DNA from 3 places in the Streptomyces sp. NPDC046716 genome. Region 2 is predicted to be linked to each of the others. Evidence: riboswitches for the same ligand, from Rfam matches in the RefSeq annotation. Region 2 holds a riboswitch; each other region holds the start of a gene.

Region 1 (9,697 bases), on a different contig from region 2:
CTCGTACGGCCGCAGCCCCGGGTGGGTACGGCCCATCAGGCCCGCGGATCGTGCAGGCCCAGGTTTTCGTAGATTTCCAGCGTCGCAGTCGAGTTGTTGAGCGTAATGAAGTGCAGACCCGGCACTCCCTCGTCAAGCAGCCTGGCGCAAAACTCCGTAGCGAACTCGATGCCAATGGAGCGTACAGCGGCCGGATCGTCTTTGGCTGTGAGGATCCGCTCTTTCAGCGCCGGAGGGAAGTCCGCGTTGCTCAGCTTCGGCAGGCGTTCGAGCATCCGCACGCTCGTCACGGGCATGCACTCGGGGATGATCGGGGTGTCGCAGCCGGCGGCGGCGACCTTGTCGCGCAGCCGCAGATACTCCTCCGGGTAGAAGAACATCTGGGTGATCGCGTAGTCGGCGCCCGCCCGGCACTTGTCGACGAAATGCCGCACGTCGGAGTCCCAGTCGGCGGAGCGCGGGTGCATCGCGGGGAAGGCCGCGACGCCCACGCAGAAGTCGCCGGACTCCTTGATCAGCTCGACGAGTTCGGCCGCGTACGTCAGCCCTTCGGGGTGCGAGATCCAGTCGCCCATCGGGTCGCCGGGCGGGTCGCCGCGCACGGCGAGCATGTTCCGGATCCCGGCATCGGCGTACTGCCCGATGATGTTGCGCAGTTCGGCGACGGAGTGCTCGACGGCCGTGATGTGGGCGACCGGCGTGAGCGTCGTGTCCGCGACGATCTGCTCGGTCTCCTTGACAGTGCCCGCGCGCGTGGAGCCGCCCGCGCCGTACGTCACGGAGACGAAGTCCGGGGCGACGGCCTCGACCCTGCGCAGCGCGTTCCACAGGTTGCGCTCGCCTTTTGCGGTCTTCGGCGCGGAGAACTCGAAGGAGTACGTCGCCTTGCCGGTCGCGAGCATGTCGCGCACGGTGCGGGCGCGGTCAGTCCTGGTGGAAGGGGTACCTAGGGCCATACGGGCAGGTTACTGAGGGAATCCGGTAGCCCCTAATCCCCGTCCACCCAGCGGACAGCCGGCCGCGGTGGCCCGCTCGCGAGGGGTCAGACGGAGCGCAGGCGCTTGGCGAACTCGGCCGCGGCGGCGCCCGGATCGTCGGCCTCGGTGATGGCCCGCACGACCACGACGCGGCGGGCGCCGGCCGCCAGCACCTCGTCCAGATTCCCCAGGTCGATCCCGCCGATGGCGAACCAGGGGCGGTCGGTGCCGAGGCCCGCGGTGTGGCGCACGAGGTCGAGACCCGGTGCGTGGCGGCCCGGCTTGGTGGGGGTCGGCCAGCAGGGGCCGGTGCAGAAGTAGTCGACGCCGTCCTGGACGGCGGCCGCCTCGGCCTCCGCGTCGGCGTGGGTGGAGCGGCCGATGAGCACGTCGGCGCCGAGGACGGCGCGGGCGGCGGGCACGGGCAGGTCGCCCTGGCCCAGGTGGAGCACGTCCGAGCGGGTCGCGTGGGCGACGTCCGCCCGGTCGTTCACCGCGAACAGCCTGCCGTGACGGCGGGCCGCGTCGGCGAACACGGCGAGGTGCTCCAGCTCCTCGCCGGCCTCCATGCCCTTGTCGCGCAGCTGGACGATGTCCACCCCGTTCGCCAGCACGGTGTCGAGGAATTCCGGGAGGTCTCCCTGGCGCTTGCGCGCGTCGGTGCACAGGTACACCCGTGCGTCGGCGAGCCGGGCGCGCTTGACGTCGGTCATGGAGATCCCCCCGTGGGTGGTGCGGTGTCGTGGCGTGCGCGTCCCCCGCGAGGGGGACGCGCACGCCGGACGGTCGTCAGGTCAGACGGCGAGCGCCTGGGCGCGGCGCTTCACCTCCGTGCCGCGATTCTCGCTCAGCGCCTGCGCGGGCGTGCCCGGCAGGGTCGGGTCGGCGGTGAAGAGCCACTCCAGCATCTCTTCGTCGGAGAAGCCGTCGTCCCGCAGAACCGTCAGGAGGCCGACCAGCCCCTTGACGATCTTGTCACCGTCGATGAAGGCGGCCGGCACGTGCAGCGCACGGTTCTCCCCGCGGCGTACGGCGATCACCTGGCCTTCCTTCACCAGCTGGCGGACACGCGTCACCTCGAGGTCCATCTGCTCGGCGATGTCGGGGAGGGTCAGCCACTCGGGGACGAGAGCATCGATCTTTGCGTCAATCTCGGTCACGGGACAAGCCTGCCATCCCGGACTGACAGTCGGAAGCCGGGACCGTCTGACCAGGTGTTTCAGGAACGGCTGGAGGCGCCGGTCACGCCACGGCGGACTTCAGCGGGCGGGCCGGGTCGGCCAGCCGCTCGGGGTCCAGGACCGTTCCGGCCTCGATGAGTTTGCGGCCCTGGGCCAGGTCGCGGGGCTTGCCGACCGCGAGGACGGCCACCAGGGCGCCCTCGCGCAGCCAGCACACCGACCAGGCGGCACCGGCCGGGTCGCCGCGCCACACGGCCGTGTCGGCGCTCTCGTGGTGGCCCGCGTACTGCACGAAGCGGCCGAACTGCTCGGACCAGAAGTACGGCACCGGGTCGTAGACGGCGGGCGTCTCCCCGATGATGTTCGCCGCCACGGTGCGCGGGCCCTGCAGGGCGTTGTCCCAGTGGTGGACCAGGAGTCGCTCTCCGTAGCGCCTCGAGGGGAACGACGAGCAGTCCCCCACCGCGTACACGTCGGGTACGGAGGTGCGCAGTCCCTCGTCGGCCAGCACCTCGCGGTGGTCGCCGAGGGCGATGCCGGAGCCGGCCAGCCAGCGGGTGGCGGGGCGGGCGCCGATGCCGATGACGACGGCTCCGGCGGGCAGGCGCGTGCCGTCGTCCAGGACCACGGCCCCGGGTTCGATGTGCTCCACGCGCGCGCGGGTGCGCAGTTCGGCGCCCGAGTCCGCGTACCAGGCGGCCATGGGGGCCGCGATCTCGGCGGGCAGCGCCCCGGCCAGCGGCCGCTCGGCCGCCTCGACGACGGTGACCCGGCAGCCGGCCTCGCGCGCGGCGGTGGCGAACTCCGCGCCGATCCACCCCGCGCCCACGACCACCACGTCGTGCTGCTCGGCGAGGACGGGCCGCAGCCGCTCGGCGTCGTCGAGGGTGCGCAGCAGATGGACTCCGGGGACGTCCTCGGTGCCCGGCAGCCGCACCGGTTCGGCACCGGTGGCGACGACCAGCACGTCGTACGGGACGGGGCCCTGCGCGGTGTCCAGCTCGTGGTCGCCGGGGCGCAGGCCGGTGACCTCACGGCCCAGCTCCAGGGTGACGCCGAGCGCCTCGAAGTCGACGTCGAAGGCGGAGCCCTCGGCCTTGCCCAGGAGGACCGCCTTGGACAGCGGCGGCCGGTCGTAGGGCTGGTGGGGCTCGGCGCCGATCAGCGTGACCGTGCCGGGGAAGCCCTGTTCGCGCAGGGCCACCGCCGTCTGCACTCCGGCCATGCCCGCGCCCACGACGACGACGCGCCGCCCTGCCGAAACCGTGTTCCCGTTCCGCTGCTCGCTCACGGGATCACCTTAGGCACCTGATCTTGTGTCAGTCAGCGGAGCGGGCCACTCGAGCTCCGTGACGTCCTGCACACGTGTCACCGGGTTTAGTGATCATCAGGGTTCGCGGGGCGGTGGGCGACCGGCCCGATCTCCTCGACGACGCTGGTGCCGTGGCCCTCCTGCGACTCCCACCGCCAGCTCTCGTCGAGCCGCACCCGTCCGTCCGGCAGCTCGGACACGACGGAGAGGCAGTGCCCCGATGAGGTGGACCCGTCGGTCTTCAGCTGGACGTAGCGGAAGTCGAGCCGGTCGCCGGAGCGGGTGCCCACGAGGTGTCCGCGGACGACGTCGCCGCCCTCGTAGCCGGCCCAGATCCGGCCGTCCTCCTCGTGGTAGGCGAAGCGGGTCCGGGTCCCGACCTGGCCCGGGGCCTGATCGGCGACAGGGGCGAGGTAGAGACCGTCGAGCGAGCGTGCCACGGGCGAGGGCTCCCTTACTGGAGGGCTGGCCGAAGAGCTAGGGTGGCCACCGTAAAGCACTCGCGGGAGCCCGTACGCAGTGGGCTGAGAGGGAGGCTGGAGCGGCCTCCGACCGTACGAACCTGATCCGGGTCATGCCGGCGAAGGGAGGGGCTGGACGCCCATGTCGCGTACGCCGTCCGGAGCACCGGACTCCAGCGCGCAGCCATCGAGGGCCGGCGCGCCGAAGAAGGCCCCCGCCACCGACGTCCTGGTCGTCGGCGGCGGCATCATCGGTCTCGTCACCGCGTGGCGGGCCGCCCAGCGCGGTCTGTCCGTCGCGGTCGTGGACCCCGAACCGGGCGGCGGGGCCGCCCAGGTGGCGGCCGGGATGCTGGCCGCCGTCACCGAACTGCACTACGGCGAGCAGACGCTGCTCGGCCTGAACGTCGCGTCGGCCGCCCGCTATCCGGAGTTCGCCGCCGAGCTGTCCGAGGCCACCGGCCAGGATCTCGGCTACCGCGCGTGCGGCACGCTCGCCGTCGCGCTGGACGCCGACGACCGGGCCCACTTGCGTGAACTGCACGCGCTGCAAACGAAGTCGGGCCTCGACTCGGAGTGGCTGTCGGGCCGCGACTGCCGTCGCCTCGAACCGATGCTCGCGCCGGGCGTGCGCGGGGGCCTGCGGGTCGACGGTGACCACCAGATCGACCCGAGAAGGCTCGCGAGCGCCCTGCTGACGGCCTGCGAGCGCTCCGGCGTGATCCTGCACCGTGCGTGGGCCGACCGGCTCCGTGTCGCCCGGGACCGGGCGTGCGGCGTCACGCTCACCGACCGCACCGAGCTCGACGCAGGCCAGGTCGTGCTGGCGGGCGGGAGCCGCAGCGGACAGCTGGCCGGCGTTCCCGACGAGGTGCTGCCGCCCGTCCGGCCGGTCAAGGGCCAGGTGCTGCGCCTGACGGTGCCGCGGCGGTACGCGCCGTTCCTGAGCCGCACCGTGCGCGCGGTGGTCCGCGGCAGCCACGTCTACCTGGTCCCGCGCGTCAACGGCGAACTGGTCGTCGGCGCGACCACCGAGGAGCTGGGCTGGGACACCACGGTCACCGCGGGCGGCGTCTACGAGTTGCTGCGCGACGCCCACGAACTCGTCCCCGGCATCACGGAACTGCCGCTGACGGAGACCCGCGCGGGCCTGCGCCCCGGCTCCCCCGACAACGCCCCGCTGCTGGGCCCGACCGCGCTGCCGGGCCTGCACCTCGCCACCGGTCACCACCGCAACGGCGTGCTGCTCACGCCGGTCACCGGGGACGCCCTCGCGCATGTCCTGGTCACCGGTGAACTCCCCGAAGAGGCGCGCCCGTTCACCCCGAGGCGGTTCAGTGCCGCCACCCTGGAGCAGCCCGCATGAACGTCACTGTGAACGGCGAGCCGCGCGCCGTGGCCGCCGGGGTCACGCTCGGCGCCCTGGTGGCCACGCTCACCACGGCGCACTCCGGTGTGGCCGCCGCGCTCAACGAGACCGTCGTGCCGCGCACCCGCTGGCCCCTCACCGCGCTCTCCGAGGGAGACCGCGTCGAAGTCCTCACCGCCGTCCAAGGAGGCTGACTCATTCATGGCTGACGACGCTTTCGTCCTCGGCGGCACCACCTACTCCTCGCGCCTGATCATGGGCACGGGCGGGGCGCCGAGCCTCGACGTCCTCGAACGCTCCCTGGTCGCCTCCGGCACCGAGCTGACCACGGTGGCGATGCGGCGCGTCAGCGCCGACGTCCACGGCTCGGTCCTGTCGGTCCTGGAGAAGCTGGGCATCCGGGTGCTGCCGAACACCGCGGGCTGCTTCACGGCGGGCGAGGCGGTGCTCACGGCCCGCCTCGCGCGCGAGGCTCTGGGCACGGACCTGGTCAAGCTGGAGGTCATCGCGGACGAGCGCACCCTCCTGCCGGATCCCATCGAGCTGCTGGACGCCGCCGAGACCCTGGTCGACGACGGTTTCACGGTCCTGCCGTACACCAACGACGACCCGGTGCTGGCCCGCAAGCTGGAGGACGTGGGCTGTGCGGCGGTCATGCCGCTGGGCTCCCCCATCGGGTCCGGGCTCGGCATCCGCAATCCGCACAACTTCCAGCTGATCGTCGAGCACGCGCGCGTGCCGGTGATCCTGGACGCGGGCGCGGGCACGGCGTCCGATGTGGCGTTCGCCATGGAACTGGGCTGCGCCGGTGTGATGCTCGCCTCCGCGGTGACCCGCGCCCAGGAGCCGGTCCTCATGGCCGACGGGATGCGGCACGCGGTGGAGGCGGGACGGCTGGCGTACCGCGCGGGGCGGATCCCCCGGCGCCATTTCGCCGAGGCGTCCTCGCCCCAGGAGGGGCGCGCGCACCTCGATCCCGAGCGCCCCGCCTTCTGACGCCCGCGCCGGTCACAGCTCTGCTGCAGTACGGGTCCGGTCCTGCCGCACAGGTCCGGCCTGTCAGTCACTCCTCGTAGACTCCCTGCGTGGACACGACCCTTCAGGACCCGTTGCTCGGGCATGTGCTCGACGCCCGGTACCGCATCGACGCACGCATCGCGGTCGGCGGGATGGCCACGGTCTACCGGGCCGTGGACACCCGCCTCGACCGCGTGCTCGCGATCAAGGTGATGCATCCGTCGCTGGCGGCCGACGTCACGTTCGTCGAGCGGTTCATCCGCGAGGCGAAGTCGGTGGCCCGGCTCTCGCACCCCAATGTGGTGGGCGTCTACGACCAGGGCACCGACGGCCAGTACGTCTATCTGGCGATGGAGTACATCGCGGGCTGCACGCTCCGCGACGTCCTGCGGGACCGCGGGGCGCTGCGGCCGCGCGCGGCCCTCGACATCCTGGAGCCGGTCCTCGCCGCGCTCGGAGCCGCGCACCGCGCGGGTTTCGTGCACCGCGACATGAAGCCGGAGAACGTGCTGATAGGCGACGACGGCCGGGTGAAGGTCGCGGACTTCGGTCTCGTCCGCGCGGTGGACACGGTCACCAACACCACGGGATCGGTCCTCGGCACGGTGTCCTATCTGGCGCCCGAGCAGATCGAGCACGGCACGGCGACGCCCTCGGTGGACGTGTACGCGTGCGGGGTCGTCCTGTACGAGATGCTCACCGGCGGCAAGCCGCACCTGGGGGACTCCCCGGCACAGATCCTGTACAAGCACCTGAACGAGGACGTGCCGCCGCCGTCGGCCTCCGTCCCCGGTCTGTCCTACGAGCTGGACGAGCTGGTCGCCTCGGCGACGGCCCGCACCCCCGGCGTCCGTCCCTACGACGCGGTGGCGTTCCTCGCCCAGGTCCGCACGGCCCGGGCGACGCTGTCCGACGCCCAGCTGGACGCGGTGCCGCCGCAGGCCCACGACGCGGAGCACGTGGGGGCCGACGACCGGACGAGCGTGATCCCGCGCGCGGTGGGCGCCACCTCGGTGCAGCTGCCGCTGCCGACGCGGGACGAGGACCAGTACCACCGCACGAGCGTGCTGCAGAGCCCGCCCCCCATGCCGCCGGCCCCGCCGCGCGGCGCGGGCGGCAGGCCCCGCCGCGGGCTCTTCGTGATCATCGCGGCGGTGCTGCTGGCCCTGGGGATCGGCACGGGCGTCTGGTACATCAACTCGGGCCAGTTCACCAAGGTCCCCACGATCCTGAACCAGAGCCGGGCCGAGGGCGAGCGCCGGGTCGAGGCGGCGGGCCTGAAGGTCGGCACGGTCGGCGAGAAGTTCAGCGACACCTACGACCGGGGCTCGATCATGGGCAGCGACCCGGCGCCGGGCAGCCGCATCAGGGACAACGGCACGGTGAACCTGACGGTGTCCAAGGGCCCCAGAACCGTGAAGGTCCCCGACCTCGAGGGCACCCCGCTGGCCAAGGCCAGGAGCGGGCTCAAGGACGCGGGCCTGACACCGGGCATGATCACCAGGGCGTTCAGCGAGGACATCCCCAAGGGCTCCGTGATCAGCTCGGACCCGAAGGCGGGCTCGACGCGCAACTCCGGCACGGCGGTCGCCCTCGTCGTCTCCAAGGGCGCCCCCGTCGACGTCCCCGACGTCACCGGTGAGTCCCAGGAGGACGCGGTCGCCGATCTGGCGGACGCGGGCCTGAAGGCGAAGATCGCCCCGGCGCGGGTCAACTCGGACGAGGACAAGGGCGACGTGGCCGAGCAGTCGCCCGGCGAGGGCAAGCAGCTCGCCGAGGGCGACACCGTGACCCTGACGATCTCCAAGGGCCCCGTCATGGTCGAGGTCCCGGACGTCACGGGCATGAAGGTCGACAAGGCGACGTCGACGCTGGAGGACGCCGGGTTCCAGGTCGACGAGGACCGGGGGCTGCTCGGCCTGTTCGGCGACCACGTGGACAAGCAGTCCGTGGAGGGCGGCGACGAGGCCCCCAAGGGATCGACCATCAAGATCACGATCAGGTAGTGCACGACGGCCCGGCCCCAGGGTGCCCGTCCTCGCCATGACACCCTGGGCCGGGTGAACAGCAGCATCCGCAACCCGATCGGCGGTCACGTCCCCGTGGCCGGCGGCCTCGCCTCCGTAGGACTGTCCTACGCGCGCGACCTCGAGGCCGAGGCCGTCCAGGTCTTCGTCGCCAACCCGCGCGGCTGGGCCACCCCCACCGGCAATCCCCGCCAGGACGAGGACTTCCGCGCCGCGTGCGCCGCCGAGAACATTCCCGCGTACGTCCACGCGCCCTACCTGATCAACTTCGGGTCGCACACCGAGGCCACGGCCGAGAAGTCCGTGGAGTCGCTGCGCCACTCCCTGCGGCGCGGCCGCGAGATCGGCGCCCTGGGCGTGGTCGTGCACACCGGCTCCGCGACCGGCGGGCGTCCGCGCGAGGTCGCGCTGGCGCAGGTCAGGGAGCACATGCTGCCGCTGCTCGACGAGCTGACGCACGACGACGATCCGTTCCTGCTCCTGGAGTCGACCGCCGGGCAGGGAGCGTCGCTGTGCTCGCGGACCTGGGACTTCGGCCCCTACTTCGACGCGCTCGACCGCCACCCCAGGCTGGGCGTCTGTCTCGACACCTGCCACATCTTCGCGGCGGGTCACGACCTGACCGGCCCGGCCGGCATGAAGCAGACCCTCGATCTGCTCGTGGAGACGGTCGGCGAGGGCCGCCTCAAGCTGATCCACGCCAACGACTCCAAGGACGTCGCGGGCGCCCACAAGGACCGGCACGAGAACATCGGCTCCGGCCACATCGGCGCCGACCCGTTCCGCGAGCTGATGGCGCACCCGGCGACCGAGAACGTTCCCCTGGTCATCGAGACGCCGGGCGGCAAGGAGGGGCACGCCGCGGACGTGGCCCACCTCAAGAAGCTGCGTCCGTAGAAATCTCCTCCCCGCGAAGGAATACCCCCAGGGGGTATACGGTTCTTGTCGGTGACAGGAACCGCGACGGACGCTGGGGGACCCATGCGGCACGACGAGCACACCGCACAGCGGCACACGCACGACACACACCACGGCCACGACCACGGCCACCAGCACGGGACCGGCGGGGTCAGCTGGTCGACGGCGGCCCAGGCCACCCTGCACTGCCTCACCGGCTGCGCCATCGGCGAGGTCCTCGGCATGGTGATCGGCACCGCGCTCGGCTGGGGCAACGTGCCGACGATGGTGCTGGCGATCGCGCTGGCCTTCGTCTTCGGCTACTCGCTCACGCTGCGCGGAGTGCTGCGGGCGGGCGTCGGCTTCCGGACCGCGTTCCGGGTCGCGCTCGCCGCCGACACCCTGTCGATCGCCGTCATGGAGCTGATCGACAACGGGGTCATCGCGCTGTGGCCG
Region 2 (9,697 bases):
AACGTCGACGAGGACATCAAGGGCGGCGTCACCACGCCCGACGAGTCGTGCGCCCCCGAGACGCCGGCCCCGAGCAAGACGCCGACCACGCCGGCGCCGAGCAGCACCCCGCCCGCGTCGGAGTCGGCCAAGCCGAGCGCTCCGGCGTCCACCACGGCGGCGGCCCCGGCCCCCGCCAACTCGGCCTCCCCGGCGGGTGACTCGAACCTGGCGGAGACCGGAGCCGACTCCAACACCGGCCTGTTCGCGGGCATCGCGGCGGCGCTCGTCGTCGCCGGCGGCGGTGTGGTGTTCGCCCTGCGCAAGCGTGGCGCGAAGGCCTGATCCAGCTCTCGCGGCCGTACGCGGCACCGGCAAGCACCATCGCCGGCGCCCCGTGCGGCCGCTTTTGCGTGTGCGGCTTCCGTGCGTACGGCCCTTGTATGCGTACGGCCCTTGTGTGCGCGGGGCGGTCAACCGCCCAGCGCCACGATCTCCCGCGCGTCGAAGGCGACGCCCACCTCGTCCCCGACCTCGGGCGCGTCCCGCAGCGCGCACGCCGCCTCGAGCCGGGGCGCGGAAGCGTCCACGGGGTGCAGGTGCAGCGCGACATGCGTACCCCGGAAGGTGCGGGCGGCGACGGTGCACGTCACCTGCGCCTCGTCGGCGGGCACCAGAAGCACTCCGGCCGGCCGTACGAGGAGGTGCCCGGCGCCCTGCGCCGTGCCGGCGGGCACCGGCATCTTGCCCCAGGGCGTGTCGGCGACCTCGCCGGAGACGGTCGCCTCCCCGACGTTGTCGAAGCCGAGGAAGCGCGCCACGAACTCGTCGGCGGGCCGCTGCCACACCTCGAGGGGCGTACCGGACTGGGCGATCCGCCCGTCCCGCATCACCACGACCCGGTCGGCCAGCGCGAACGCCTCCCCCTGGTCGTGGGTGACGGCGAGGACGGTGGTCCCCAGCTCGCCGAACAGCTCCCGGAGTTCGACCACAAGCCGCTCCCGCAGCGACCGGTCGAGCTGCCCGAGCGGTTCGTCCAGCATCAGCAGCCGGGGCCGCGGCGCCAGCGCCCTGGCCAGGGCGACGCGCTGCTGCTCACCCCCGGAGAGCGCGGCGACGGCCCGCCGCTCGGCGCCGGGCAGCCCGACGAGGGCGAGCAATTCCCTGACCCGATCGGCCTGTTCGTCCTTCGCCGCGCCGTGCATGCGCAGCCCGAAGGCGACATTGCCGCCGACGTCGCGCTGCGGGAACAGCTGGTGGTCCTGGAACATCAGACCCACGCCCCGCTTGTGCGCGGGCACCCCGCGCTGGTCTCGCCCGCCGAGCAGCACCCGCCCGGCGTCGAGGTCCTGAAGCCCCGCGACGGCGCGCAGCAGCGTCGACTTGCCGCTGCCGCTCGGCCCGAGCACGCTCACGATCTCGTGCTCGGCGACCTCCAGGCCGACCGCGTCGAGCACGGCGCGCCCGCCGAACCGCACGGTGGCGTCGTCCAGTTCCAGCAGAGGCGACGGTTCCAGCAGAGGCGACGATTCCAGCAGAGGCGGCATCAGAACTCCCCGGTCGTGGCCTTGGCAGGCCGGATGCGTTCGAGCAGCAGCAGGCAGACGGCGCAGACGAGCATCAGGATCGTCGAGAGGGCCATCGCCTGGCCGTAGTTGAGGTCCCCGGCCCGTCCGAGGAGGCGGGCCACGGCGACGGGCAGGGTCGGGTTGTCCGGCCGGGCGATGAACACGGTCGCCCCGAACTCGCCGAGCGAGACGGCGAAGGCGAAGCCCGCGGCGACCAGCAGCGCCCGCCGCACCATCGGCAGGTCGACCTCCCGCCAGGCCCGCAGCGGTGAGGCCCCGAGCACGGCGGCGGCCTCCCGCAGCCGCCCGTCGACGGCGCGCAGCACCGGCAGCATGGTCCGTACGACGAAGGGCACGCCCACGAGGGCCTGGGCCAGCGGCACCAGGATCCAGGAGGCCCGCAGGTCCAGCGGCGGCTTGTCGAGGGTGATGAGGAACCCGAACCCGACGGTCACCGCCGACACGCCCAGCGGCAGCATCAGCAGGGCGTCGAACCCGCGCACGAGACGCCCGGACCTGCGGGTCAGCGCAGCCGCGGCGAGGCCGCCGATCAGCAGCGCGATGGCGGTGGCGGCGACCGCGTACTCCAGCGAGTTCCCGATGGCGTCGATCGGCGGTACGAGGAAGGTCCCGCTGTCGGACGACGACAGCGCCCGGTAGTAGCCGAAGCCGAAACCGTCCGCCGTGTCGAACGAGCGCAGCACCAGCACGCCCAGCGGCAGCAGGACCAGCAGCGCGACGCTCGCCAGCACCCCGCCCAGCAGAGCCCACTGCCCGGTGCCGCGCGGCCGCCGGGCGGTCTGCGCGGCGTCGACGAGCCGCAGGGCGCTCTCCCTGCGCCGCACGGTCCAGGCGTGCACGGCGAGGATCAGCCCGACGGCGGCGAACTGCACGAGGGTGAGCACGGCGGCGGTCGGCAGGTCGAAGATCTGCGCGGTCTGCCGGTAGATCTCGACCTCCAGCGTCGAGAACCCGGGCCCGCCCAGGATCTGCACGACGCCGAACGAGGTGAAGGTGAACAGGAACACCATCAGCGCGGCGGCCGCGACGGCGGGCCCGAGCGCGGGCAGCGTCACCTTCCGCCAGGCGGCGAGGCGCGAGGCGCCGAGCATCCGCGCGGCCTCCTCCTGGCGCGGGTCGAGCTGCGCCCACAGGCCGCCCACGGTCCGTACGACGACCGCGTAGTTGAAGAAGACGTGCGCGAGCAGGATCGCCCACACCGTGGTGTCGAGCCGCACCCCCCACAGCTCGTCGAGCAGCCCGCCCTGTCCGAGGAGGGCGAGGAAGGCGGTGCCGACGACCACGGTCGGCAGCACGAACGGCACGGTCACGACCGCCCGCAGCACCTGCTTGCCGGGGAAGTCCAGGCGCGCGAAGACATAGGCGCCGGGCAGCGCGACCAGCAGCGTGAGCGCGGTCGACGCGAGCGCCTGCCACACGGTGAACCACAGCACGTGCCGGATGTCGGACTGCCCGAGCACCTCGGTGATCCGCCCGAACTGCCAGCCGCCGCCGACGTGCAGCCCGCGCTGGACGATCGCGACGACGGGATAGGCGAAGAAGACCCCGAAGAACACGACGGGCAGGACCATCAGGCCGAGCCGCGCCGCGCTCCCCGAGGGCGCCTTCGCGCCTACTTCAGTACGAGCGAGGTCCACGACTTGACCCAGTCGTCGCGGTGGTCCGCGATCTTGTCCGGCGCCATCGTCTCGGGGTCGTCGACCGGGACCGCGTACTTGGTGTACTCGGCGGGCGCGGTGGCGTTCTTCGTCACCGGGTCGACGAACATGTTGAGCGGCATGTCCTCCTGGAACTTCTTGGAGATCAGGAAGTCGACGAGCGCCTGCCCGCCCTTCTCGTTCTTCGCGCCGTCGAGCAGCCCGGCGAACTCGATCTGCCGGAAGCAGGTCCCCTTCGCCACGCCGACCGGCGAGGTCTTCGGCTGCGGGTCGGAGTAGATCGCCTCGGCCGGCGGCGACGACGCGTACGACACGACGAGCGGCCGCTCCCCGCCCGCCTTCTTGCCGCCGGCGCTCCCGCTGAACTCCTCGTTGTACGCCTGCTCCCAGCCGTCGACGACCTTCACGCCGTTGGCCTTGAGCTTCTTCCAGTACGCCTGCCAGCCGTCGTCGCCGTAGCTCGCGGCCGTCCCGAGCAGGAAGCCGAGGCCGGGCGAGGAGGTGGACGCGTTCTCGGTGACGAGGAGGTCCTTGTACGCGGGCTCGGCCAGGTCGGCGAAGGACGCCGGCGGGGTCATGTGGTGGCGCTCGAAGTACTTCTTGTCGTAGTTGACGCAGATGTCGCCGGTGTCGATCGGCGTGACCCGGTTCTTGCCGGCGTCGAGCTGGTAGCGGCTCTCCACCTGGTCGAGGCCCTTCGCCTTGTAGGAGGCGAAGACGCCGTTGTCGAGGGCGCGGGAGAGCAGGGTGTTGTCGACGCCGAAGAAGACGTCGCCCTGCGGGTTGCCCTTGGACAGGATGGCCTTGTTGACGGCCTCTCCGGCGTCGCCGTCCTTGAGGACCTTGACCTGGTACCCGGACGTCTTCTCGAAGTCGGCGAGGACGCTCTTGGAGACGACCCACGAGTCGTGGCTGACGAGCGTGACGGTCTTGGAGTCGCCGCCGGAGCCCGCGCCGTCCGAGGACGACCCGCACGCGGACAGCGTGACCAGACCGAGCCCCACCGACACGGCCACGGCCATGCGTGTCTTCTTGCTCACTTGTTTTCCTCCTGGGGGTGTCCAGGAAGAGACGCGGCCCTGCCCCGGGGCCTCGACGGCCTCAGGGCAGGGCGCAACAGCTTGAGTGGTGACCGAACTTCCTACCCAGAATGACCTGGGCAAGGTTCAGAGGGTCTGCGGCCCACCATGTGTCTGGCTACCGCACTCTCAGCGCTGTGGCGCTCCCCTGTCGGAATATGAAGATGTCTGTACGAGTGTACGTACGTCGTACGGCTGCCAGGCTACCGCTCGGTCGCCGCGAGCTGACCACACGCCCCGTCGATCTCCTGACCACGGGTGTCGCGCACGGTCACGGGCACACCGTGAGCGGCGATCGCCTCGACGAACGCCTTCTCGTCCTCGGGCCGCGACGCCGTCCACTTCGACCCGGGCGTCGGGTTCAGCGGAATGAGATTGACGTGCACCGGCTTGCCCCGGAGCAGCCGGCCGAGCCGGTCACCGCGCCACGCCTGGTCGTTGATGTCCCGGATGAGCGCGTACTCGATGGAGAGCCGGCGCCCGGACTTGGCGGCGTACTCCCATCCGGCGTCGAGCACCTCCCGCACCTTCCACCGGGTGTTGACCGGTACGAGGGTGTCGCGCAGCTCGTCGTCCGGCGCGTGCAGCGAGATGGCGAGCCGGCACTTGAAGCCCTCGTCGGCGAACCGGTGGATGGCGGGCACGAGACCCACGGTCGACACGGTGATGCCGCGCTGGCTCAGCCCGAGGCCGTCCGGCTCGGGGTCGGTGAGCGCACGGATGGACTGGACGACCCGCTTGTAGTTGGCGAGCGGCTCCCCCATCCCCATGAACACGATGTTGGACAGCCGGGCGGGACCGCCGGGGATCTCCCCGTCCCGGAGAGCCCGCATCCCGTCCACGATCTGGTGCACGATCTCACCGGTCGACAGGTTCCGGTCGAGACCGGCCTGCCCGGTGGCGCAGAACGGGCAGTTCATCCCGCACCCGGCCTGCGACGAGATGCACATCGTCACCCGGTCCGGATACCGCATGAGGACCGACTCGACGAGCGTCCCGTCGAACAGCCGCCACAGGGTCTTGCGCGTGGTGTCCTGGTCGGTCGAGAGGTGCCGCACGACGGACATCAGCTCGGGCAGCAGCGCCTCGCGCAGCTTCTCGCGCGACGCGGCGGGGATGTCGGTCCACTGCTCGGGGTCGTGCGCGTACCGCGCGAAGTAGTGCGTCGACAGCTGCTTGGCACGGAACGGCTTCTCGCCGACGGCGGCGACAGCCTCCTTCCGCTCCGCAGGAGTCATATCGGCAAGGTGCCGCGGCGGCTTCTTGGCTCCGCGGGGGGCGACAAAGGTGAGTTCTCCGGGCTTAGGCATGGCTGTACCAGTGTCGCAGACAATCGGGGGTGGCCCGGGATCAGCTCGCATCGCGGTCGATCCGGGGTAGGGAGGCGGAGTGGCAGACCGCAGCAGAGCAGCGTCGACCGGAGTTCTCCCACCTCGTGCGGTACGCATCGTGCGGTGGGCCCCCTGGCTGTACTGGCCGATGCTCGTCGTGTCCGTGGCCCTTCTGGCGTCAAGGATCGTCGACGGTGCCCGGGCCGGGCAGATCGTGATCGCTTCGGGCCAGGTACTGGTCTGGGTGTTGCTGCTGATCAATCAGCGGGTGGTGTGGCTCCGTCATCTGAGAGCGACCGAGTCCGTACCCGCGCAGGAATAAGGGGCGGGCGCCCCGCAGGCGCCCGCCCCTTCAGTCGGTTCGCTCGGCTCAGGCCGATCCGACGAACAGCACCAGCAGCAGCCACACCACAGGAGCGGTCGGCAGCAGGGAGTCCAGGCGGTCCATGATGCCGCCGTGGCCCGGGAGCAGGGTTCCCATGTCCTTGATGCCGAGGTCCCGCTTGATCATGGACTCGCCGAGATCGCCCAGGGTGGCGCTGGCCGCGACGCAGGCGCCGATCACCAGGCCCTGCCACCAGGTCCCGTCGTCGATCAGGAACTGCATGCACAGCACGCCCGCCACCATCGCGAACAGCACCGCGCCGAAGAGCCCCTCGCGGGTCTTTCCGGGGCTGATGCGCGGCGCCAGCTTGTGCTTGCCGAAGCGCCAGCCGATCGCGTACGCGCCGGTGTCGCTGACCACCGTCAGGATCAGGAAGGTCAGGACCCGCCAGGCACCGTCGTCCGCGGTGAGCATCATCGCCACGAACGTCGCGAGGAAGGGGACGTAGAAGGCGGCGAAGACTCCGGCCGTCACGTCCTTCAGATAGCCCTCGGGCGGCTCGGTCATCCGCCACACCAGGACGGCGAGCGCGGTCAGCGCCATCGCCACCCACGCGCCCTCGGGCCCGCGGACGTACCCGGCGACGACCATCGCCGCGCCGCCGACGGCCAGCGGCACGAGCGGCGCCTTGATGCCCTTGCGCTCGTCGAGCCGCGAGGTCAGCTCCCACAGGCCCACCACGACGGCGACCGCTATCACGCCGACGAACACCGCCTTGACGATGAACAGCGACGCGATGATCACGGCACCGAGTCCGACGCCGACCCCTATGGCCGCGCCGAGATCCCGCCCCGCGCTCTTCTTCTGCCGAGGCTGGGGCTGCGGCTCGGGCTGGGGCTGCGGTGCTGCGCCGGTCATGGGCTCCTGCGGGGTCTGCGACGACGGCGGCGCCGGCCGCTCGGTCTGCGGTGCGGCCTCGTCGCGGAACAGGGGACCGCTCAGCCGAGCAGCCCCCCGGTCGTCCTGGTTGTCACCGCCACCGGTGGGCACGTCGGGCATATCGGGCACGATGGGCATGGGCCGAGTCTCCTCAACCGCGTGCCGTTCGTACGCGGGACCCGCCGGAGCGCGTCCCTGGTCGTACGAGGGGCCCTGACCGTACGCGGGACCTGCCGGGGCCCGGTCCTGATCAGCGGGCCCCCAGTACCCGGGCCCGGTCTGCGGCGCCCCCCAGGAAGAGTCGTTCACGGATTCCTCGAACCTCGATGTTCCGCGCTGCCTCAGACTTCGAGCAGCTCGGCTTCCTTGTGCTTGAGCAGCTCGTCCACCTGGGCGACGTACTTGGCGGTGGTGTCGTCCAGCTCCTTCTCGCCGCGACGGCCCTCGTCCTCGCCGATGTCGCCGTCCTTGATCGCCTTGTCGATGGCTTCCTTCGCCTTGCGACGGACGGAACGGATGGACACCTTGCTGTCCTCCGCCTTGCTCTTGGCGACCTTGATGTAGTCGCGGCGGCGCTCCTCGGTGAGCTCCGGGAACGTCACACGAATGATGTTGCCGTCGTTGCTCGGGTTGACGCCCAGGTCCGAGTCGCGGATCGCCTGCTCGATGTTGCGCAGCGCGCTCTTGTCGAACGGGGTCACGACGGCCATCCGCGGCTCCGGCACCGAGAAGGAAGCCAGCTGGTTGATCGGCGTCAGCGCGCCGTAGTAGTCGGCCACGATCTTGTTGAACATCGCCGGGTGCGCACGACCGGTGCGGATCGCGGCGAAGTCCTCCTTGGCGACCACGACGGCCTTCTCCATCTTTTCCTCGGCCTCGAGGAGGGTCTCTTCGATCACCACTTGCTCCTGCGTGTCTTGAGTGAGGCCCGGCGTGCACGGGGCGGCCGGCTGCGTCGCGTCTGTTGCTCCCGCGCGGTGTGCCCGCGCGGCTTCCTGCGGTGTCCTGCGGTGTCCTTGCACGGTGTCCGACCGGCAGGACATTGTCCATCCCCCGCGGGGTGCCACGGACCTGAGGGTCAGGCGCGGGTGCCCTGCTCGCCCACCAGCGTCCCGATCTTCTCACCCTTGACGGCGCGCGCGATATTGCCCGACGTGAGGAGCTCGAAGACGAGGATCGGCAGCTTGTTGTCGCGGCACAGGGTGATGGCGGTCATGTCGGCGACCTTCAGGTCGCGCGTGATGACTTCGCCGTAGCCGAGCGCGTCGAACTTCACGGCCCCGGGGTTGGTCTTCGGGTCGGAGTCGTAGACACCGTCGACACCGTTCTTGCCCATGAGCAGCGCCTCGGCGTCGATCTCCAGGGCGCGCTGCGCGGCGGTGGTGTCGGTGGAGAAGTACGGCATGCCCATGCCGGCGCCGAAGATCACGACGCGGCCCTTCTCGAGGTGGCGCACGGCGCGCAGCGGGATGTACGGCTCGGCGACCTGGCCCATCGTGATGGCGGTCTGGACGCGGCTGTCGATGCCCTCCTTCTCCAGGAAGTCCTGGAGGGCCAGGCAGTTCATGACCGTGCCGAGCATGCCCATGTAGTCGGAGCGGGCCCGGTCCATGCCGCGCTGCTGGAGCTCGGCACCGCGGAAGAAGTTGCCGCCGCCGATGACGACGGCGATCTGCCACCCGTCCCGGACCACGGCCGCGATCTCACGGGCGATGGCGTGCACCACGTCGGGGTCGACACCCAGACCCCCACCCCCGGCGAACGCCTCACCGGAGAGCTTCAGCAGAAAGCGCCCCGCGCCTTTGCCGACGTCGCTCTTGTCGCCCTTGTCTGCAGCCTGGGTGCTGGTCATGGATTCTCGCCTCTTCTTGCTTGGCACACATACGAAGAAGGCCATTGCCGATGGGGTGTTTCGCAACCCATGTGCGGCAATGGCCTCCTCGTCACATCTGCGGTCGTCCGGTGCGTGCCCGGACGACTGCTGTCGACCCTAGCGGGGTCTCGCGTCGGGCGCGGTACGGACTCAGATGCCGACCTTGATGCGCGAGAAGCGCTTCAGGGTGACACCGGCCTCCTGGAGGACCTTCTCGACCGACTTCTTGTTGTCGAGCGCGTACGGCTGACCGAGGAGGGTGGCCTCCTTGAAGAAGCCGTTGACGCGACCCTCGACGATCTTCGGGAGCGCGGCCTCGGGCTTGCCCTCGGCGCGGGTGGTCTCCTCGGCGACGCGACGCTCGGACTCGACGACCTCGGCCGGGACGTCGTCCTTGGTGAGGTACTTCGGCGCGAAGGCGGCGATGTGCTGCGCGACACCCTTGGCGAGGTCGGCGTCGGCCTTGTCCAGCTCGACCAGAACACCGATCTGCGGGGGCAGGTCGGGCATGGTGCGGTGCATGTAGGCCGTGACGTACGCGCCGGAGAACTGGGCGAAACGCTCCAGGACGATCTTCTCGCCCAGGGTGGCGTTGGCCTCGTCGACGTACGCCTGGACGGTCTTGCCGGCCTCGATCTCGGAGGCGAGCAGGGCGTCGATGTCGGCGGGCGACGTCTTGGCGATGTGCGCGGCCAGCTCGTTCGCCACGGCCTGGAACTTCTCGCCCTTGGCGACGAAGTCCGTCTCGCACTTCAGCTCGACGATGACGCCGGTGGAGTTGTCGTCGGCGATGAGGGAGACGACAGCGCCGTTCTCGGCGGAGCGGCCCTCGCGCTTGGCGACGCCCTTCTGGCCCTTGATGCGCAGCGCCTCGACGGCCTTGTCGACGTTGCCCTCGGCCTCGTCGAGCGCCTTCTTGCAGTC
Region 3 (9,697 bases), on a different contig from region 2:
CGGAGAAGGAGCGATGGCGATGCGAGAGATATTCGCGGGCATGCCGTGGTGGGTGAAGTGGGTCGCGGTGCCGGTCATCGCCCTGGTCGTGTTCGGCGGGCTGATCGCCAGCATCGTCGGCTTCGTGGTCTGGCTGCTCTTCAAGGTGCTGGTGTTCGCCGCGCTGGTCGGCGGACTGATCTATCTCGTACGGCGGTTCATGGCGGGCTCGTCGTCCTCGCGGGGCAGCGACTGGTGATCCCGGGGCGCGTCCCCGTGCGGTGACCCGGTTCGCACGACCGGGGGAAGTTTCGGATCCGGGCCCGACCAGGCGGTGGCCAAGGGCTAAAGTCCAGAATCCGACTGCTTTGCCCCCGTGAGCCCCGGATACGCGGGGAGACCATGCGCACCGGGAGTACACCTTGGCCACGGCAGATCCCGCACCCGCCACCTCGCAGACGACGCTCATCGGCTCGGTCCAGAGAGCGATGCGGCTGCTCGAGGCGGTCGCCTCGCACGACGAGGGGGCGCCCGCCAAGCAGCTCGCGAGGGAGGCGGGGCTCGCCCTGCCCACGGCGTACCACCTGCTGCGCACGCTCACCCATGAGGGATACCTCCGCAAGGAGAAGGGCGTCTTCGTCTTCGGCGACGCCGCCGAGCGTCTGAGCAGCAGCGGAGCGCAGCAGAAACGTCGCAGCATGATCATCGAGGCGATGGAGCACTGGCGCGACACGCTCGGCGTGCCGGTCTACTTCGCGGTCTACCGCGACGGCGAGATCGAGGTCGTCGCGGTCGCCGACACTCCGGCCAATCCGGCCGTCGAGGAATGGGCCGACTTCCGTGAGACCGGCCATGCGCACGCCATCGGCCAGTGCCTGCTCTCGCAGCTCGGAGAGGATGCGCGCAGGGACCATCTCGACCGCTATCCCGTCTCGTCCCTGACCCCGTACTCACCGCGCGACAACCCCGCTCTCCTGCGGAAACTCGGTGCGCTCGAGCGTATGGAACCGGTCGTGGAGCGACAGGAGTACGCGCTCGGCTCGGCCTGCGCCGCGTTCCCGATCACGGTCGGAACCGCCGCCGCGACATTGGCCATTTCTCTCCCTTCCCATCAGTTCGGGAAGCTGCTTCCCGCGGCCCGTCAGTTGCAGAGCGAGATCGGCAGGCTCGTAGGGACACTCGCCTTCTCTATCAGCATCTGAAAACTCACTCCTTGTGATCCTCCGTGTACGTTGAGCAAGATGCCAGCAGTGTCAGGAAGGTCATTCCTGGCCAATCGACGGCAAGTTGACGGGGTAGGCGATGCGCGAGTCGGTACAAGCAGTTCAGGCAGAGGTCATGATGAGCTTCCTCGTCTCCGAGGAGCTCGCTTTCCGCATTCCGGTGGAGCTCCGGTACGAGTCCACCGACCCGTACGCCGTGCGGCTGACCTTCCATCTCCCCGGCGACGCGCCCGTGACCTGGGCATTCGGCCGGGAGCTCCTCGTCGACGGGGTCAACGGGGCGACCGGCGACGGTGATGTGCGGATCTCCCCCGTGGAGCCGTCGGGCGGCGGGACCACCGCCGAATTGCCCGGTGAGGTCCACATCAGGCTCCAGGTCGGCAGCGATCAGGCGCTGTTCCGGGCCGGGGTCGCGCCGATCATCGCCTTCCTCGACCGCACCGACAAGCTGGTGCCGCTCGGTCACGAGCAGGCCCTCGCCGACTTCGAGGCCGACCTCGACGAGGCGCTCGACCGGATCCTGGCCGAGGAGCAGAGCGCCGGCTGACTCCCCCGCGCCGACGCCCTCGACGTAACGCTTCAGCAGTGCGGTACACCCGAGCAGTACCGCGCTCACGCCCTGCGTCGTCGGCCTCTGCCACCGCGTGCAGGAGCGGTTCTGGCAGGGGCCTGAGGGCCCGGGCGGTCGGCGGAGACCACCAGGGCGGCCAGCGCCGTCGTCACCGGCACAGAGGCGACCAGGCCGATCGAGCCGACCAGCGTGCGGACGATCTCCTCGGCCACCAGCTCACTGTTGGCCACGTCCGACACGCTGCTCTGCGCGATCGAGAACAGCAGCAGCAGCGGCAGCGCCGCGCCCGCGTACGCCAGGACCAGGGTGTTGACGACCGACGCGATGTGGTCGCGGCCGATCCGGATGCCCGCCCGGTACAGCCCCCGCCAGCCCATCGAGGGGTTGGCCTCGTGCAGTTCCCAGACCGCCGACGTCTGGGTGACCGTCACGTCGTCGAGCACCCCGAGCGAGCCGATGATGACGCCCGCGAGCAGCAGACCGCTCATGTCGATGTCCGGATACAGGCCGTGGATCAGGCCGGTGTTGTCGTCCGTGTTGCCGGTCAGGGCGGCCCAGCCGATGAACAGCGAGCCCAGCAGGCCGATGAGCACCAGGGAGACCAGGGTGCCCAGGACGGCGACGGAGGTTCTCGCCGACAGCCCGTGGCACATGTAGAGCGCGATCAGCATGATGGCGCTGGCCCCGACGACCGCCACCACCAGGGGATTCGAGCCCTGGAGGATCGCGGGCAGGATGAACAGCGTCAGCACTCCGAAGCTGACCGCGAGCGCGACCAGCGCCATGACGCCCCGCATGCGGCCGACCAGCACCACGGCCAGGGCGAAGATTCCGGCCAGCAGCACCATCGGAATCTTGCGGTTCACATCGGTGACCGAGTACTGCAGATTCTCCGGGGCGTCCGGCGCGTAGGCCACGATCACCTTCTGGCCCTCGTGCAACTGCCGCGGTGAGTCCGGCTGGACGACCTCCGTGAACGTACGGCCCTTGTCCTTGCCGGTGCTGATGCGGATCGTCGCGTTCTCACAGGTGCCGCCGGCCTGCTGCTGGGCGGACGAACCCTCGGCCGTGGAGGTGTCGCCGGTCGGGGTGTCCCCCGAGGCGTTCACGGACGCGCAGGGGACCTTCTCGACCTTGGCCACCGTCGCCTGCTGCGTCTGCCGGTCGAAGCCGACTCCGGTGCGCTCGTGGGGCGGTGCGCCGCCGGGCCACAGCACCGCGAGGCCCACCACCACCGCGACGGAGAACGGGATCAGGACCGCCGCGATGACCTTCCGCAGATGCCTGGAGACCGGGGCGGCCGGGCCGTGGCTGTGGGAGTGGCCGTGCCCTCCCTCGGACGGGCCGTGTCCATGGGGTGGTTGGGGCGGGGGAGGCGGCTGCTGGGTGGTGGTCACCGACCGATCATCGCAAGAACGACAGGGGCCCTCTGTTCAACGCGTCCGAAGGGGCGCTAGCGTGGAGGCACCTTTGCACACGCGGGAGCTCGGAGCACCGGGCTGAGAGGGCGCTGACCTTCGTCGCAGGACCTGTTTCACGTGAAACAGGCAGGACGAAGACGGCTGCGTCGACCGCCGAACCTGTTACCGGGTAATGCCGGCGTAGGGAGTAGCTCTCATGAGCATCAAGGACGCACGCACGCCTGCCTCCGACCAGGGTGAGAACCCCGACGAGGCCGGGAAGTCCATCGGCTGGCACAAGGGATACATCGAGGGTTCGCGCCCCGATCTCCATGTGCCGGTCCGTCAGGTGCATCTCACCAACGGACAGTCGGTCACGCTGTACGACACGTCCGGCCCGTACACCGATCCGACCGTCGACACCGATGTCCGCCGGGGGCTCGCGCCCCTGCGGGAGAACTGGATCATCGGCCGCGGCGACACCGAGGAGTACGCGGGACGCCCCGTCCGCCCCGAGGACGACGGCATCAAGCACACGTCGCCGCGCGGCGGACTGCGCAACCTGGACGCGGTCTTCCCCGGCCGCCCGCGCCAGCCGCGCCGCGGCCGCGACGGCCAGGCGGTGACCCAACTCGCGTACGCACGACGGGGTGAGATCACCCCGGAGATGGAGTACGTGGCCCTTCGGGAGAACGTCTCACCCGAGGTCGTCCGCGAGGAGATCGCTGCGGGCCGCGCGGTGCTGCCCGCCAACGTGAACCACCCGGAGATCGAGCCGATGATCATCGGCAAGCGGTTCCTGGTGAAGGTCAACGCCAACATCGGCAACTCCGCGGTCACGTCCTCCATCGAGGAGGAGGTGGAGAAGATGACGTGGGCGACCCGCTGGGGCGCCGACACCGTCATGGACCTCTCCACCGGCCGCAACATCCACACCACCCGCGAGTGGGTGCTGCGCAACTCCCCCGTCCCGATCGGCACCGTGCCGCTCTACCAGGCCCTCGAGAAGGTCGACGGCCGGGCCGAGGAACTGACCTGGGACATCTACAAGGACACGGTGATCGAGCAGGCCGAGCAGGGCGTGGACTACATGACGGTCCACGCCGGAGTCCGCCTCCCGTACGTCCCGCTGACCGCCAACCGCAAGACCGGCATCGTCTCGCGCGGCGGCTCGATCATGGCCGCCTGGTGTCTCGCGCACCACAGGGAGAGCTTCCTCTACGAGCACTTCGAGGAGCTGTGCGAGATCCTCGCGGCGTACGACGTCACGTACTCGCTCGGCGACGGCCTGCGCCCCGGCTCCATCGCGGACGCCAACGACGAGGCCCAGTTCGCGGAGCTGCGCACCCTCGGTGAGCTGAACACGATCGCGAAGCGGCACAACGTGCAGACGATGATCGAGGGCCCCGGGCACGTCCCGATGCACAAGATCAAGGAGAACATCGACCTCCAGCAGGAGATCTGCGAGGAGGCGCCGTTCTACACGCTCGGCCCGCTGACCACCGACGTCGCCCCGGCGTACGACCACATCACGTCCGGGATCGGCGCCGCGATGATCGCCTGGTGGGGCACGGCGATGCTCTGCTACGTCACGCCCAAGGAGCACCTGGGCCTGCCGAACCGGGACGACGTGAAGACCGGCGTCATCACCTACAAGATCGCGGCGCACGCGGCGGACCTCGCCAAGGGCCACCCGGGCGCGCAGGAGTGGGACGACGCGCTGTCCGACGCCCGCTTCGAGTTCCGCTGGGAGGACCAGTTCAACCTGGCTCTCGACCCGGACACGGCACGCGAGTTCCACGACGAGACGCTGCCGGCCGAGCCCGCGAAGACCGCGCACTTCTGCTCGATGTGTGGCCCGAAATTCTGCTCGATGAAGATCTCGCAGGACATCCGGCGCGAGCACGGCACGGCCTTTGCGGACAAGTCCGAGATCGAGGCGGGCATGGAGCAGAAGTCGAAGGAGTTCGCGCAGGCGGGCAACCGCGTGTACCTGCCGATCGCCGACTGAGACAGGGCGCCGGGCGATCACGGAGTGGGCTCGATCAAGGACCTGCGGGCCCACTCCGTGCCGCGCCCCCGCCGGCGTCAAAAGGCCGGTGCACCCGGGAGTGACGGCCTGTATAAAGATTCCCGCCGCGGCCGTCCTGTCGGGGACGGCTGTCCGACTCGATCAACAGGGGTGGGGATCACAGGTGTTGCTGAGAAGAATGGGCAGATGGGTGACGGTGGCGGGAGCGGCCGCCGCGCTGGGCCTCGGCGGGGTGACGGCTGCGCACGCCGACGACCAGCTGGAGGTCCGTTACGCGGGGAGCGTCTCGGACGACCTGGGCATCTTGCAGATCAGCGCTCGGTCCGGAGCCGACGTCGAGAAGATCACGGCTCACCTGATCTCGTACACGACGCAGACCGAGGTCGCCGAAGTCAGGACCAAGGACTTCCGGCTCTCCTCCGGCTCGCGCCAGGACGGCGTATGGCGCACGAAGAAGCCGCTGAAACTGCCCGAGCTGGGCAGCTACCGCATCGACGTGGACGTCACCGACGCCGACGGCGACCATGTGCGCAAGCAGTCCGCCGGGGACCTCGCGTACTACGTGGTCGCGCGGTTCGGCGGGCTGAGCACCGATCGCGGCTCGATCGACCACGACCATCGTGACGTGACGGTGAACGGGACGCTCTACGGCCGGTGGCCCACCCGCGAGGTGAAGCCGCTGGCGGCTCGCCAGGTCGACATCGATGTCGACTACTGGACCGAGGCCACCGTGTCCACCGACGACCGTGGTCGCTTCAGCGCGTCCGTGCGCCTGGACGGAGCCGCGCCGATCCAGGCCGTCTTCCGTTCGGGCGGTGGCACCCCCTACGTGCTCTACGGAGAGTCCGAGCCGGTGCAGATCGGCGTGGACCAGATTCCGACGCGCATCACGGCGTCGGTCGGTGAGACCGACATCGACTACGGCCGGTCCGTCACGCTGCACGGCAAGGTCGAGCAGAAGACCGCGGACGGCTGGGTGCCGCTGGCGGGACAGGCCGGTGGCGTCCTCTTCGGGCCCGACACCTCCCAGACGGACGTCGTGGGCCAGTTCACGACCGCCGCGGACGGCACGTTCACCATGGACTACACGCCCTGGCAGGGCGGCTACTTCCAGCTGGCTCTGGACACCGACGACGACCCGTTCCTCCAGGCGTCGAAGGGCACGAGCACCGCTCTGAAGGTGCACAGGGCCGCGAAGTTCACGGCCTTCAGCGCTCAGCGCGACGCCTCCGGAAAGGTGCACACCGAGGGGCTCATCGACTTCCCGGACGGCTGGACTCCGGCCACGATCCTCGTCGACATCCAGTACTCGCCCGACGGCACCACGTGGACGACCGTGGCCACGGACGAGGCTATCTGGGCAGGCAACGGCAACGAGTTCGCCGCTGATGTCGACCGGAGCGAGGCGGGCTACTACCGCGCCGTCTTCGCCGAAAGCGACAGTTTCCAGTCGGCCACGTCGGAGAGCGTGTCCGTGGCGGCCGCGCCGACCGCCGACTGAGCCCCACCCGCGCGCACGACTGCGGCTCGGGGCTTCGTGCACATCGCCCCGAGCCGAGGTCACGGCCTTCGAGCTCCCGCCGGACGGTCAGTCCGGCCGGTGCTCGGGGCCGCCGAAGTCCGGGCTCGAGAAGTCCGGACTGGAGAAGCCTGCGCGCTGTCCGGTGGCGGTGCCGCCACCGTCCGGGCTGCTGAACCCCGGCCTGTTGTAGCCGAGCTGGGGCATCCGGCCCGTGGCGCCGGCCCGGCCGGCGCCGAGCGGGTCACCGCCCGCGGGCGGCTCGGCGAGAGCCTCCCGCAGGAACGGCAGGATGCCCCGCTCCAGCAGCGCCTTGGCCCAGGTTTCCCTGGCCCGCGCCACCACTTCGTTCGCCGCGCCGTGCGCTCCGGCCTGGAGCGAGGTCGCCCCGTTGCGCAGAGCGGCCAGCAGCAGGCACACCGCCGCGACGAGGATCCCCGCCGCGGTGAGCGCGCCGAAGACCCAGCCGGCCGTGAGCAGGGTGCCGGCGAAGTCCGGTGGCGGGTTGAGCATCTTCAGGATGTAGCCGACCAGCAGAAAGATCGCGGCGGCCGTCCCGGCGAGCACCGGGAAGAGGACGACGGCGACCGCGGCGATGCCGGGCCCTGTCGTCTCCGCGACTTCACTCACGGTGGCGGCGAAGCCCAGGGGGTTGCCGCCGCCGGTTTCCGAGGTCGTGCCGGAGGTGCCTCCTTCGTCGAGCGGTTGGGGCCGCGGGGAGGTACGCAGATCCTCACGGACCGATATGTAGTGCTGGTACTCGGTCGCTGCGGCGGCACTGATCAACGCTGCCGCGTTGAGCGCCATGGTGCGCAGCTGCTCGGGGTTGAGCCGCTGGCCCACTGCGGCGAGATCAGGCCGGTTCGGTGCGGTACGCAGCGCCTCATCGAGGATCCGCTCGAACTCGGGGCGGTCCTCGTTCAGCAAATGCGGAGCGCTGTTCATGTGCATCCCCCGATGCTCCGTAGGGCTTGGTGGCCCGCATGGGTACGAGCCGTCGGGCAGAAACGGAGGGGAGCCTGCTACGGATAAGCCGATGGTAGAGCTGCTACGGCGGGCGGTGACAGGGGGTTTCCGGAAATTGGCCTTGCGGCCAGAGGAATCCTCCGTTTACCGCGCCTGCCCGATCAACTCTCAGATATCCATCGGCAGTTGCTGGACCAGGAGTTTTCCGGCCATGGTCACACCGCCGTCCATGGCGATGGCGAGACCGCCCGCGTACACGTGCGGTCCTTCGACGGCCGGGCGGGTCTTCTCCTCGGTGTCGTCGGCGCCCGACTCGGCGCCGACCTGACCCAGGAGGTACGGAATCGGGCTGTGGCCGTGCACCACGCGGCTGCCGCCGAAGGCGCCGAGCAGCTCGCGCACGGCGCCGGGACCCGATTCCTCGTCGCGGAAGGCGAACCGCTTGGTGAACTTGCGGAACAGGTCCCAGCACTCGTCCGCGTCGTTGCGCGTGAGCGTCTCGCGGATGGTGTCGTTGACGGCCTCGATCGAATCGCCGTAGTCGAGGTACGACGTCGTGTCGGAGTGCATCAGCAGGTGGTCGTCCTCGATCTCGATTGCGTCGAGTCGGGACATCCACTGCAGATGGACGTCCTGGAGCCGGTCCATGTCGGACTTCTGTCCGCCGTTGAGGAGCCAGGCGGCCTGGAAGGTGGCGGTGCCGGCCCCCGAATTGACGGGGGTGTCGCCGAATCGCTTGGCGCCGAGGAGCAGCAGCTCGTGGTTGCCCATGAGCGCCTTGCAGTAGCCGCCCGCCGCCGCGGCCTCCGCCGAGAGCCGCATCACCAGGTCGATGACGCCGATCCCGTCGGGCCCGCGGTCGGTGAAGTCGCCGAGGAACCACAGGCGCGCGGTGCCCGCCGCCCAGTTGCCCTCCGCGTCGATCAGGCCCTTCTCCTGGAGGGCGGCGATCAGCTCGTCGAGGTAGCCGTGGACGTCGCCGACGACGAACAGCGGGCCGGGCCCTTCGCCCGCCGCGGGGGCGGGGACCGGGGCCGGCTCCGGGGTCTCGGCCGGGGCCGGATCGGTCCTGCTGATGACCGGCAGATCGCGCTCCGTCGGCGTGTAGCCGTCCGGATACGCGTCGGGATTCTCCGCTCCGGGGGCGGGCTCGGTCGTCATCACATTCGCCGGTACGTCATGCACGTACGCGGGAACGCGGAAATCACGCAGCGTCTCTGTGCGCGCTGCGGGTCCCTGACCGGCCCCCTGAGTCATCGACCCCTCCACCATTGCGCCGCCTGTGCACCGGATCGGACTGCCTGGTCGCAGCGGCCCGCGGTGTCGTGCGCCCATCATAGGAATGCGGCTCGCACTGTGTGATGCACCAGGGGTGGTGAATCGGTGACGGGGGGCTGTTCGCCCCTCATTTCTCCCGAATTGGTGCGGACTTTTCCTCGCTGGATTTCGGGCCGCCCCGCGATCGCGGGGCGGCTGCCGGGCGGTCAGCCCTGCTTCGGGGAGCGCGGTGGACTGACCGTGGTGCGGGACGGGCGGCGCATCGAGGACGTCCGCACGATCAGTTCCGTCGGTATCACCTGCTCGACCGGTTGATCGGATTCGAGGCCCTCGATGGCGTCGATGAGCAGTTGGACGACGGCCGTGCCGATGCGCCGCGGTTTGAGCGACAGGGTGGTGATGGGCGGCTCGGTGTTCGCATACACATTCGACTCGCTGCAACAGACGAGCAGCAGGTCCTCGGGGACGCGCAGGCCGTAGCGGCGGGCCGCGGCGAGCAGGTCCGTGCCGTTGGGGTCGAAGAGGCCGTACACCGCGTCGGGGCGGTCCGGCCGGGCGAGCAGCCGGTCGGCGGCGACGGCGCCCGCACACGGATCGTGCGCGGGGTACGACTCGTAGACCGGCTCCTGCCCGATCCGCTCGCACCAGCGCAGGTACGCGGAGGTGGAGAGGTGGGTGTACGTGTCGGTGGTGGTGCCCGTGAGCAGGCCGATGCGGCGGGCGCCGGCC

Evidence for each region. Region 2 has a riboswitch for thiamine pyrophosphate ahead of ABZ930_RS19275 (thiamine ABC transporter substrate-binding protein). Riboswitches for the same ligand answer to the same signal wherever they lie in the genome.
Region 1: linked by a shared signal. The riboswitch ahead of thiO (glycine oxidase ThiO) and the one ahead of ABZ930_RS19275 (thiamine ABC transporter substrate-binding protein) in region 2 are both predicted to bind thiamine pyrophosphate.
Region 3: linked by a shared signal. The riboswitch ahead of thiC (phosphomethylpyrimidine synthase ThiC) and the one ahead of ABZ930_RS19275 (thiamine ABC transporter substrate-binding protein) in region 2 are both predicted to bind thiamine pyrophosphate.

What each region holds. Positions count from the first base shown of each region.
Region 1 is NZ_JBEYYU010000020.1:32,020-41,716, reverse strand. Features, by position in the region: gene metF (methylenetetrahydrofolate reductase [NAD(P)H]) at 36-956, opposite strand; gene thiE (thiamine phosphate synthase) at 1,043-1,690, opposite strand; gene ABZ930_RS17185 (Rv2175c family DNA-binding protein) at 1,772-2,137, opposite strand; gene ABZ930_RS17180 (FAD-dependent oxidoreductase) at 2,220-3,449, opposite strand; gene ABZ930_RS17175 (hypothetical protein) at 3,536-3,910, opposite strand; TPP riboswitch at 3,963-4,076, shown strand; gene thiO (glycine oxidase ThiO) at 4,074-5,297, shown strand; gene thiS (sulfur carrier protein ThiS) at 5,294-5,494, shown strand; gene ABZ930_RS17160 (thiazole synthase) at 5,502-6,296, shown strand; gene pknB (Stk1 family PASTA domain-containing Ser/Thr kinase) at 6,386-8,323, shown strand; gene ABZ930_RS17150 (deoxyribonuclease IV) at 8,378-9,241, shown strand; gene ABZ930_RS17145 (DUF4396 domain-containing protein) at 9,326-9,697, shown strand, end outside.
Region 2 is NZ_JBEYYU010000023.1:107,829-117,525, reverse strand. Features, by position in the region: gene ABZ930_RS19290 (LAETG motif-containing sortase-dependent surface protein) at 1-324, shown strand, start outside; gene ABZ930_RS19285 (ABC transporter ATP-binding protein) at 453-1,526, opposite strand; gene ABZ930_RS19280 (iron ABC transporter permease) at 1,526-3,139, opposite strand; gene ABZ930_RS19275 (thiamine ABC transporter substrate-binding protein) at 3,181-4,248, opposite strand; TPP riboswitch at 4,347-4,465, opposite strand; gene rlmN (23S rRNA (adenine(2503)-C(2))-methyltransferase RlmN) at 4,509-5,615, opposite strand; gene ABZ930_RS19265 (hypothetical protein) at 5,755-5,958, shown strand; gene ABZ930_RS19260 (phosphatidate cytidylyltransferase) at 6,007-7,209, opposite strand; gene frr (ribosome recycling factor) at 7,242-7,799, opposite strand; gene pyrH (UMP kinase) at 7,979-8,752, opposite strand; gene tsf (translation elongation factor Ts) at 8,924-9,697, opposite strand, start outside.
Region 3 is NZ_JBEYYU010000003.1:86,132-95,828, reverse strand. Features, by position in the region: gene ABZ930_RS03320 (DUF5326 family protein) at 20-238, shown strand; gene ABZ930_RS03315 (helix-turn-helix domain-containing protein) at 402-1,181, shown strand; gene ABZ930_RS03310 (SsgA family sporulation/cell division regulator) at 1,282-1,749, shown strand; gene ABZ930_RS03305 (YibE/F family protein) at 1,815-3,170, opposite strand; TPP riboswitch at 3,242-3,398, shown strand; gene thiC (phosphomethylpyrimidine synthase ThiC) at 3,391-5,184, shown strand; gene ABZ930_RS03295 (hypothetical protein) at 5,384-6,706, shown strand; gene ABZ930_RS03290 (hypothetical protein) at 6,794-7,675, opposite strand; gene ABZ930_RS03285 (metallophosphoesterase family protein) at 7,859-8,947, opposite strand; gene ABZ930_RS03280 (LacI family DNA-binding transcriptional regulator) at 9,175-9,697, opposite strand, start outside.